Regions from separate parts of the Streptomyces sp. NPDC005423 genome, predicted to be linked through region 2. Evidence: riboswitches for the same ligand, from Rfam matches in the RefSeq annotation. Region 2 holds a riboswitch; the other holds the start of a gene.
The links. Region 2 has a riboswitch for S-adenosylmethionine ahead of ABZT12_RS17025 (aminotransferase class V-fold PLP-dependent enzyme). Riboswitches for the same ligand answer to the same signal wherever they lie in the genome.
Positions count from the first base shown of each region.

Region 1: another riboswitch for S-adenosylmethionine. It lies ahead of ABZT12_RS25865 (amino acid ABC transporter permease); the one in region 2 lies ahead of ABZT12_RS17025 (aminotransferase class V-fold PLP-dependent enzyme).

Region 1 is NZ_JBEXET010000027.1:82,009-86,410, reverse strand. It holds gene ABZT12_RS25870 (amino acid ABC transporter ATP-binding protein) at 48-845, opposite strand; gene ABZT12_RS25865 (amino acid ABC transporter permease) at 842-1,831, opposite strand; SAM riboswitch class IV at 2,207-2,315, opposite strand; gene ABZT12_RS25860 (glutathione S-transferase C-terminal domain-containing protein) at 2,392-3,276, opposite strand; gene ABZT12_RS25855 (ABC transporter ATP-binding protein) at 3,540-4,402, opposite strand, start outside.
Region 2 is NZ_JBEXET010000014.1:7,278-11,679, forward strand. It holds gene ABZT12_RS17015 (cytochrome bc complex cytochrome b subunit) at 1-493, shown strand, start outside; gene trpD (anthranilate phosphoribosyltransferase) at 656-1,720, shown strand; SAM riboswitch class IV at 1,794-1,910, shown strand; gene ABZT12_RS17025 (aminotransferase class V-fold PLP-dependent enzyme) at 2,074-3,450, shown strand; gene ABZT12_RS17030 (Lrp/AsnC ligand binding domain-containing protein) at 3,532-3,813, opposite strand; gene ABZT12_RS17035 (rhomboid family intramembrane serine protease) at 3,810-4,402, opposite strand, start outside.

The sequences.
Region 1 (4,402 bases), on a different contig from region 2:
TTCGGGGTGTTCGGGAGGGTGGCGGACGCGGCTGAAGTGGCGGGCGGCTAAAGGACCTTGCTGAGGAAGTCCCTGGTCCGCTCGTGGTGGGGCCGGTCGAGGACCTCGTGCGGCGGGCCCTGTTCGACGATCTTTCCGGCGTCGATGAAGACCACCCGGTCGGCGACCTCGCGGGCGAAGCCGATCTCGTGGGTGACGATGACGAGGGTGGTGCCGCTGGTCGCCAGATCCTTGATGACGGCGAGGACTTCGCCGACGAGTTCGGGGTCGAGGGCGGAGGTCGGCTCGTCGAAGAGGATGACGCCGGGGCGCAGGGCGAGGGCGCGGGCGATCGCCACCCGCTGCTGCTGACCGCCGGACAGCTGTCGCGGGTAGGCGCCGGTCTTCTCCGCGAGACCGACCCGGCCGAGCAACTCCCGTGCCAGTTCCAGCGCTTCGGGCTTGGTGAGCCTGCCGGTGGCGACCGGGGCCGCGGCCACGTTGTCCAGGACGGTGAGATGCGGGAACAGGTTGAAGTTCTGGAAGACGAACCCGATGCGGCCGCGCTGGGCCAGGATCGCCCGCTCGCTCAGCTCCTTCAATCGCTCCCCTTGGCGCTTCACCCCGATCAGCTCGCCGTTGACGCTGACGTAGCCGATCTCGGGCTTCTCCAGGTGGTTGACGACCCGCAGCAGGGTGGACTTCCCGGAGCCGGACGGGCCGAGGATCACGGTGACCTCGCCGGGCCGTATCGTCAGGTCGACGCCGTCCAGCACCCGGTGGGCGCCGTACCACTTGTGCACGTTGTGCACGTCGACGGCGGCGGGCACGATCTCCGTCGGCGGTTCGGCTGTCGTGGTGGTCATATCGCGGCCTCCCTGCGGATGCGGGCCCGCAGGTCGGTGAGACCGGCGCGGAGTTTCTGCAGCGGGGTCGGCGGCAGGGAGCGGGTGGCGCCCCGGGCGTAGTACCGCTCGACGTAGAACTGGGCGACGGAGACGACACTGGTCAGGATCAGGTACCAGACGGTGACCACCAGCAGCAGCGGCACGATGTCGCCGGGGTAGGTGGAGCCCATCGACTGCGCCGTGCCGAAGAGGTCGAGCAGGGAGACGTAGAAGACCAGTGAGGTGCTCTTGACCAGGCCGATCAGCTGGTTGACGTAGTTCGGGGTGATGGAGCGCAGCGCCTGCGGGAAGACGATCCGGCGGAACTGGTAGGCCTTGGGCAGGCCGAGGGCGGAGGCCGCCTCGTGCTGGCCCTGGTCGACGGAGAGGATGCCGCCGCGGACCACTTCGGCCGCGTACGCCGCCTCGTTGAGGCTGAGGCCGACGACGGCGACGGCCATGTCGGTGGCGAGCCTCGACTCGTCGAAGGAGAAGAAGGCGGGGCCGAAGGGGACGCCGACGCTGAGCGTCTTGTACAGGGCGCTGAAGTTGTAGAGGAAGATCAGCACGACGATGAGCGGGACGGAGCGCAGCGCCCACACGTAGGTCCAGCTCACCGCGCGCAGCACCGGGCTCTTCGAGAGCCGGGCGACGGCGAGCAGGATGCCGCCGGCGAGCCCCAACACGGCGCTGAGCGCCGCCACTTCGAGGGTGATGAGGAGTCCGTCGAGGATCGTCGGGCGCAGGAACCAGTAGCCGAAGCGGCTCCACTGGTAGAACGGGTTGGTCGCCAGGCCGTGGACGAACTGGGCGACCAGGACCAGCACGACCACGGTGACGGCCCACCGGCCGGGCCGGCGCAGCGGGAGTACGCGCTGCGCGGTCAGTGCAGCCGGGGGGTCCGACCGGGCGTCGGCGGACGGTGTCTCGGCCAGGGACACGGTGGTGCCTGGGGGTTCACTCATGGAGGGCTCCGGCGGTAAGTCGGACACCCGGACCGCGGCGGCCGTGGCTGGGCGAGGACGGCGGAGCCGTCGACGACCCTGCGCCGCGGCGCAGTTGCACGGAGGGAAACGCAGTGACCGGGAGCTGGCGGACAACGGCTCACCGCACGGGCGGTGTTCGTCGGTAACGCGGGAAGCGGGGGCTGGGAGGAGCGTCAGCCTCGACAGCGGGCGCAGCCCGGTCCGGTACACAGTGCGCTGTTGACGCGGAGCAGATCGACGGAGCGGTCGGCGACGAGCGGGTTCGCGGACGGCCGTACGCAGCCCTGGGAGCGGCGCGGGGCCGTCCTGGTCGCTGCGTACATGTCCGTCACCGTCACTCTTCTGGGCCCGTGGGCCTCGCGCTTACCGAAACGTCATCCGGTCCGGTCGTCACCTGGGGCACCCCACCGCGTGCGAGGGTTGCCGGTCAGCTAGCCAGGGCTTGTCGCTGACGCTCATGACCGATCTGGCCGTAAGTTAGACAATTGCCCGAACGGATGTCAACGCCGGTCCACCGACTGGACGCCGCGGCACGCCGTTCAGCTGCGGCGGGCCTCGGTTCCGTCCGCCGCGTGGGCCGCCCAGTCCAGGATCTGGACGGCGGCTCCGGCCGCCTCCAGGCCCCGGCAGTGGGCCTCGTGGCGGCGGGCGATGCCGTCGAGGTCGAGCCGGCCGCCGAAGGCGGGGTGGGCGGCGAGCCGCCGGGCGTAGGCCCACAGCCGGGGGTGGTCGGCGACGCGCTGGACGGCGGCGGCGTCCAGGTGGTGGCGGTGCACGGTGTCGAGCTGTACCAGTGACACCCACAACTCGACGTCCGCGGCGGTGAGTTCGTCGCGGATCAGGAACTCGAGGCCGTCCAGCCAGCGTTCCAGCGCGCCCAGTGTCTCCAGCAGCCGGGCGAGGGCCGCGTCGCGTTCCGGCTGTCCCGCGCCGGCCGCCCCGGCGCACTGCGCGGCGTCCTCGATGCCCTGGGCGCACATCCGCTCGACGGCCTCGATCTCGGAGTCGGCGCCGGCCGGGTGGAGGTCGGGGCAGCCGGTGCCGAAGTGCCGGGCGAGGTCGCGGACGATGTCCTGGGCGTGGTTGCTGACGATCCGTCCGGACCAGTCGTCGCTGAGCACCGGCGCGGCGGCCGGTCCGGCGTAGTGGTGGGCGCCGGCCTCGTAGAGCGGGCGCAGGGCGCGGTGGCCGCCGTCGGCGTGGTCGGGCACGGCGGGCAGGTAGGTCACGGGGCAGACGTCGTCGAGACCGAGCAGGCTGTGGGTGACGGCGATGCGCAGACAGTCGGGGTCGGCGGTGGACAGGTGCAGCCGGTAGCGGCGCGGCACGGCGTAGTGGCCGCTGCGCGCGTCGCGTCCGATGCGGCCGCGGAAGGCGGGGGCGGGCCGGTCGGACGGGACGGCGGCGGAGGGCGTGCTGGACATGGGTCTCCCCGGGGACGGGCGCGCGGACGCGCGGCGGAAGCGTCGTCGAGCGGTGGGCGGGTGTCAGCGCAGGGGACTGATGGCGCTGCGGACCCGCAGCAGATCGATGTGACGGCGGGAGGTCAGAAGGGGCGTACGGATCACTCGGCTGGTGACCGGCTGGAAGCGCCCCATTGTTTCCCTACCTGTTCACTAGGATTCCCATCTGGAGTGTCGATCCACCTCCGCGCGCCGTCAAGAGGGTGTCCACGGGGCGAGCCCGGTCAGGACCGGGTAACCACGTCGGAACCGGCGGTGCTCTCGTCGAGGAATCCGCCCGACTGGTGCTGCCACAGCTTGGCGTAGGCGCCTTCGGCCGCGAGGAGTTCCTGGTGGGTGCCCTGCTCCACGATCCGTCCCCGGTCGAGCACGACGAGCCGGTCCATGCCGGCGACCGTGCTCAGCCGGTGCGCCACCACGAGCGCGGTCCGCCCCTCCATGAGCCGCCACAGCGCCTCCTGGACGAGGAGTTCGCTCTCGGAGTCCAGCGCGCTGGTCGCCTCGTCGAGCAGCAGGATCGGGGCGTCGCGCAGGATGGCCCGGGCGAGCGCGACCCGCTGGCGCTGGCCGCCGGAGAGCTTGATGCCCCGTTCGCCGACCATGGTGGCGAAGCCGTCCGGCAACGCGTCGGCGAACTCCGTGACGTGGGCGGCGTCGGCGGCCCGGCGGATCTCGGCCTCGGTGGCGTCCGGGCGGGCGAAGGCGATGTTCTCCCGCAGGGTGCGGTGGAACATCGCCGGGTCCTGCGGGACGTAGGCCATCAGTCCGCGCAGGTCGGCCTGGCGCAGCCGGCTGATGTCCTGGCCGCCGACGAGGATGCGCCCGGCGTCGATGTCCGTCATCCGCAGCAGCAGCCGGGCGAGGGTGGTCTTGCCGCCGCCGGAGCGGCCCACCAGGCCGACCTTCGCGCCGCTGGGCACGGTCAGGTCGAGCCCCCGGAAGAGGGGCTCCGCGCCCGCGTGGGCGAAGAGGACCCGCTCGAAGCGCACGTCGGCCGCCTGGGACCGCACCGGTTCGGGGACCGGCGGGTCGAGCACGGTCGGGGGCTTCAGCAGCAGCTCGGTGAATTGCGCGGCCTCCGTCATCG
Region 2 (4,402 bases):
CACCGCGTTCGGCGCCGCGTGGATCTCGTGGTACTTCGTGCTGCTCATCGGCGGCGGCAACGACATCTTCGCCACGCACTTCCACCTGTCGATCAACGCGATCACCTGGTTCGTCCGGGTCGGCTTCTTCGTCGTACCGGTGCTCGTCTTCCTCGCCACCAAGCGGGTCTGCCTCGGCCTCCAGCGCCGGGACCGGGACAAGGTGCTGCACGGCCGCGAGTCGGGCATCATCAAGCGCCTGCCGCACGGTGAGTTCGTCGAGGTGCACGAGCCGCTCAGTCAGGACGCGCTGCACACGCTCACCGCGCACGAGCAGTACCAGCCGGCCGAGATCGGCGCGACCGTCGACGAGAACGGTGTCGAGCGCAAGGTGAAGGGCTCCGAGAAGCTGCGCGCCAAGCTCAGCAACGCCTACTACGGCGACGAGTCGCAGATCCCCAAGCCCACCGTCGAGGAGTACAAGGAGATCGCCAGCGGCCACGGCCACCACTGATCGCTGCGCACGCCACGCCACGGTCGAAGGGCCCCCGTCCGGTTGTCGGACGGGGGCCCTTCGCCGTGCCCGGCGCTGGATAGGGTGGGCGCACCGGATTCACCGGGTGCGCCGGCGTCACTCCGGCAGCCACTGCTTTCTACGACCATCAGGAGCGGCCCCATGAGCGCTGTGACCCCCGCTGGAGGCGACACCGCGGCGGGCCGTTCCTGGCCCGACGTACTGAGCGCGCTGCTGGCCGGCCGGAACCTGAGCGCCGCCGACACCGCCTGGGCCATGGACCGCATCATGAGTGGCGAGGCCGCGGACGCCCAGATCGCGGGCTTCCTGGTGGCGCTGCGGGCCAAGGGCGAGACCGTCGAGGAGATCACCGGCCTGGTCGAGACGATGTACGCCCACGCGAAGCCGCTGGAGATCCCCGGTCCGGCCGTCGACATCGTCGGTACGGGCGGCGACCGGGCGCGCACGGTCAACATCTCCACGATGTCCGCGGTGGTGATCGCCGGCACCGGGGCGAAGGTCGTCAAGCACGGCAACCGCGCCTCCTCCTCGGCGAGCGGTTCGTCCGACGTGCTGGAGCGGCTCGGCATCAACCTCGACCTGACGCCGGAGCGGGTGGCGCAGGTGGCGCAGGAGGCCGGGATCACCTTCTGCTTCGCGGCCAGATTCCACCCGTCGATGCGGTTCGTCGGCGCGGTCCGGCGCGATCTCGGGATCCCGACCGCGTTCAACCTGCTCGGCCCGCTGACCAACCCGGCCCGGGTCACCGCCTCGGCGGTCGGCTGCTTCGACACGCGCATGGCGGGGCTGATCGCGGGCGTGCTGGCCGAACGGGGGGCGTCGGCGCTGGTGTTCCGGGGGGACGACGGGCTCGACGAACTGACGACCACGGCGACCTCACGGGTCTGGACGGTCCGCGACGGCAAGGTGACCGAGGAGACCTTCGACCCCCGGGACGTCGGCCTCGAACTGGTCCCGGTGGAGGCCCTGCGGGGCGCCGACCCGGAGTACAACGCCGGTGTCGCCCGCCGCCTCCTGGACGGCGAACGCGGCCCGGTCCGGGAGGCCGTCCTGCTCAACTCGGCCGCGGCGCTGGTGGCGTTGGAGCGCGGGGACGGCCCGCTCGCGGACCGGCTGCGGGCCGGGATGGAGCGGGCCGCGGAGTCGATCGACTCGGGGGCCGCCGCGCGCACCCTGGAGCGCTGGTCGGCCGCGAGCAACGCGTAGCCCGGGCCTCGGCGTCCCGCGATCCGGACACGGGTTGCGGGACGCCGATCACCTCACGTACGTTTTCTGACCAGGTCATGAGTGACAGTCATGAGGCCCCGGCCGACTGTCCGGCAACCCTCCGTCCGTGGCGGGGTGCCCCGGGTGAAGACCAGGCCGTGGGCAGCGAGGTCCGCGGCAAGCGCGGGCCCCTCGAAAGACACCAGGGGTCCTGGTATCGAGGGAGCCCTCTGTGAGCAAGCGAATGCGATAGGGCGTCGAGCCCCGCCTCCGCATACCCCTTTCACCTTTTCCCGCGCCGGAGTGGTCTCCGCTCGCGCGGTGAAGTCGCCTGCCTCATACGGGAGTTCGCCATGTCTGTCACCACCGCTGCCACCGACCGGACCGTTTGTTCCCCGCTGCCCGTTCTGGGCCGGGATGTCACCGTCCCGCTCGTGACGGGCGGCGAGGTCACCTACGCGGCGCTCGACTACGCGGCCAGCGCCCCGGCCCTCCAGCGCGTCTGGGACGACGTGGCGGCCTACGCGCCCTACTACGGCAGCGTCCACCGCGGCGCCGGCTACCTCTCGCAGCTCTCCACCGACCTCTTCGAGAACGCCCGGAAGACGGTCACCGAGTTCCTCGACTGCCGCGCCGACGACCAGCTGATCTTCACCCGCTCCACCACGGACTCCCTCAACCTGCTCGCCCAGGCCCTCCCCGCCGACTGCCAGGTCTTCGTCTTCGAGACCGAGCACCACGCCTCCCTGCTGCCCTGGCGGGACGCCCGGGTCACCTACCTCGACGCCCCGCGCACCCCCGGTCAGGCCGTCGAGACCCTGGAGCGCGCCCTCGCCGGGCGCGCCGTGTCCACCGCAGGGGGCCAGGGCCCGGCGCTGGTCTGCGTGACCGGCGCGTCGAACGTCACCGGCGAGCTGTGGCCCGTACGGGAACTCGCCGCCGCCGCGCACGCCCACGGCGCCCGGATCGTCCTGGACGCCGCCCAGTTGGCCCCGCACCACCCGGTCTCCGTCCAGGACCTCGACGTCGACTGGATCGCCTTCTCCGGCCACAAGCTCTACGCCCCCTTCGGCGCGGGCGTGCTGGCCGGCCGCGCCGACTGGCTCCGGGCCGCCGACCCCTACCTCGCGGGCGGCGGCGCCTCGCGCCGGGTCACCCGGCGCGAGGACGGGGGAGTGGACGTGGAATGGCACGACAGCGCGGCCCGCCACGAGGCCGGCTCGCCCAACGTGATCGGCGCCTACTCCATCGCCTCCGCGTGCAAGGCGCTGACCGAGGCGGGCTTCGACACGCTGGTCGCGCGGGAGCGGTACCTGATCGAGAAGGTCCGCACCGGCCTCGCCGGGGTCCCGCGGGTGAAGGTGCTCTCCCTCTTCGGCGACGACGCCCCCCGGGTCGGCGTGCTCTCCTTCGTCGTCGAGGGCTGGAACAGCTCCCACTTCGCCGCCGCCCTCTCCGCCGAGTACGGCATCGGCGTCCGCGACGGCCTCTTCTGCGCCCACCCCCTGGTCCGCACCCTCCTCGGCAGCGACCCGCAGACCCAGGGCGAGTGCGGGGCCCCCGAGGCGGCGCCCGGCGAGAAGTCCCTCAACGCGATCCGCGTCAGCTTCGGCGCGGGCACGCCGGACGAGCACGTGGACCGGTTCGTGACGGCGGTACGGGAGCTGGTGAGCGACGGCGCGCGGTGGAACTACCGCACGGAGGACGGCCGTTGCGTCCCGGCGGTCTGACCGGACACCTGCCGCGAGGCGGCGTTCACGAGGCGGCGTTCACGAGGCGGCGTTCACGAGGTGGCGTTCACGAGGCGGTGCTCACGAGTCGAGCCCGATCGCGAACGCCGCCTCCAGGTCGTGCTGGGAGTAGGTCCGGAACGCCACGTGCGTGTCCGTCCCCTCCACGCCGGGGATCTTGCTGATCCGCCCCGGGATGACCTCCGCCAGGTCCTCGTGCTGCCGCACCCGCACCATCGCGATCAGGTCGTAGGTCCCGGTCACGGAGAACACCTCGCTCACGGACTCCAGCGCGGCGATCGACTCGGCGATCTCGGGGATCCGGTCCACGCTGGTCTTGATGAGGACGATCGCGGTGATCACGGCTGGTTCTCTCCCTCGGGGGCCGTAGCTGGGGCGGACTTCACTCTAGTCGCCCGCCGGTCCCCCACCACCGCCCCGCCGGGGCCGCCCCGCGGGCCCCTCCGCCTGCCGAACCGCAGCCACGCGTAGCCGAACCCCAGCGAGAAGCCCACCAGGTGGGCCAGGTAGGCGACGCCGGGTCCCTGGGACGCCTGCCCCAGCGCGAGCCACTGGAGGGCCGCCCAGAAGGGGAGGACGACCCAGGCGGGGAAGCGCAGCGGCAGGAAGAAGAGGAACGGGAGCAGGCTCGTCACCCGCGCCCTGGGGAACAGGTACAGGAACGCGCCGAGGACCGCCGAGATCGCCCCGGACGCGCCGACCAGCGACTGGGCGGAGCCGGCGTTGGCGACCGCGTAGCCGGACAGGGCGAGGTATCCGCAGACGAGGTAGAAGAGCGTGAACTCGGCACGGCCCAGCCGTTCTTCGGTCATCGCCCCGAAGACGTAGAGGAAGAGCATGTTGCCCAGGAGGTGGACCCAGCTGCCGTGGATGAAGAGGGCCGTGACGGGGGTCAGGGCCTCCCGGGCGGCGCCGTCGAGGAGCGCGGCGG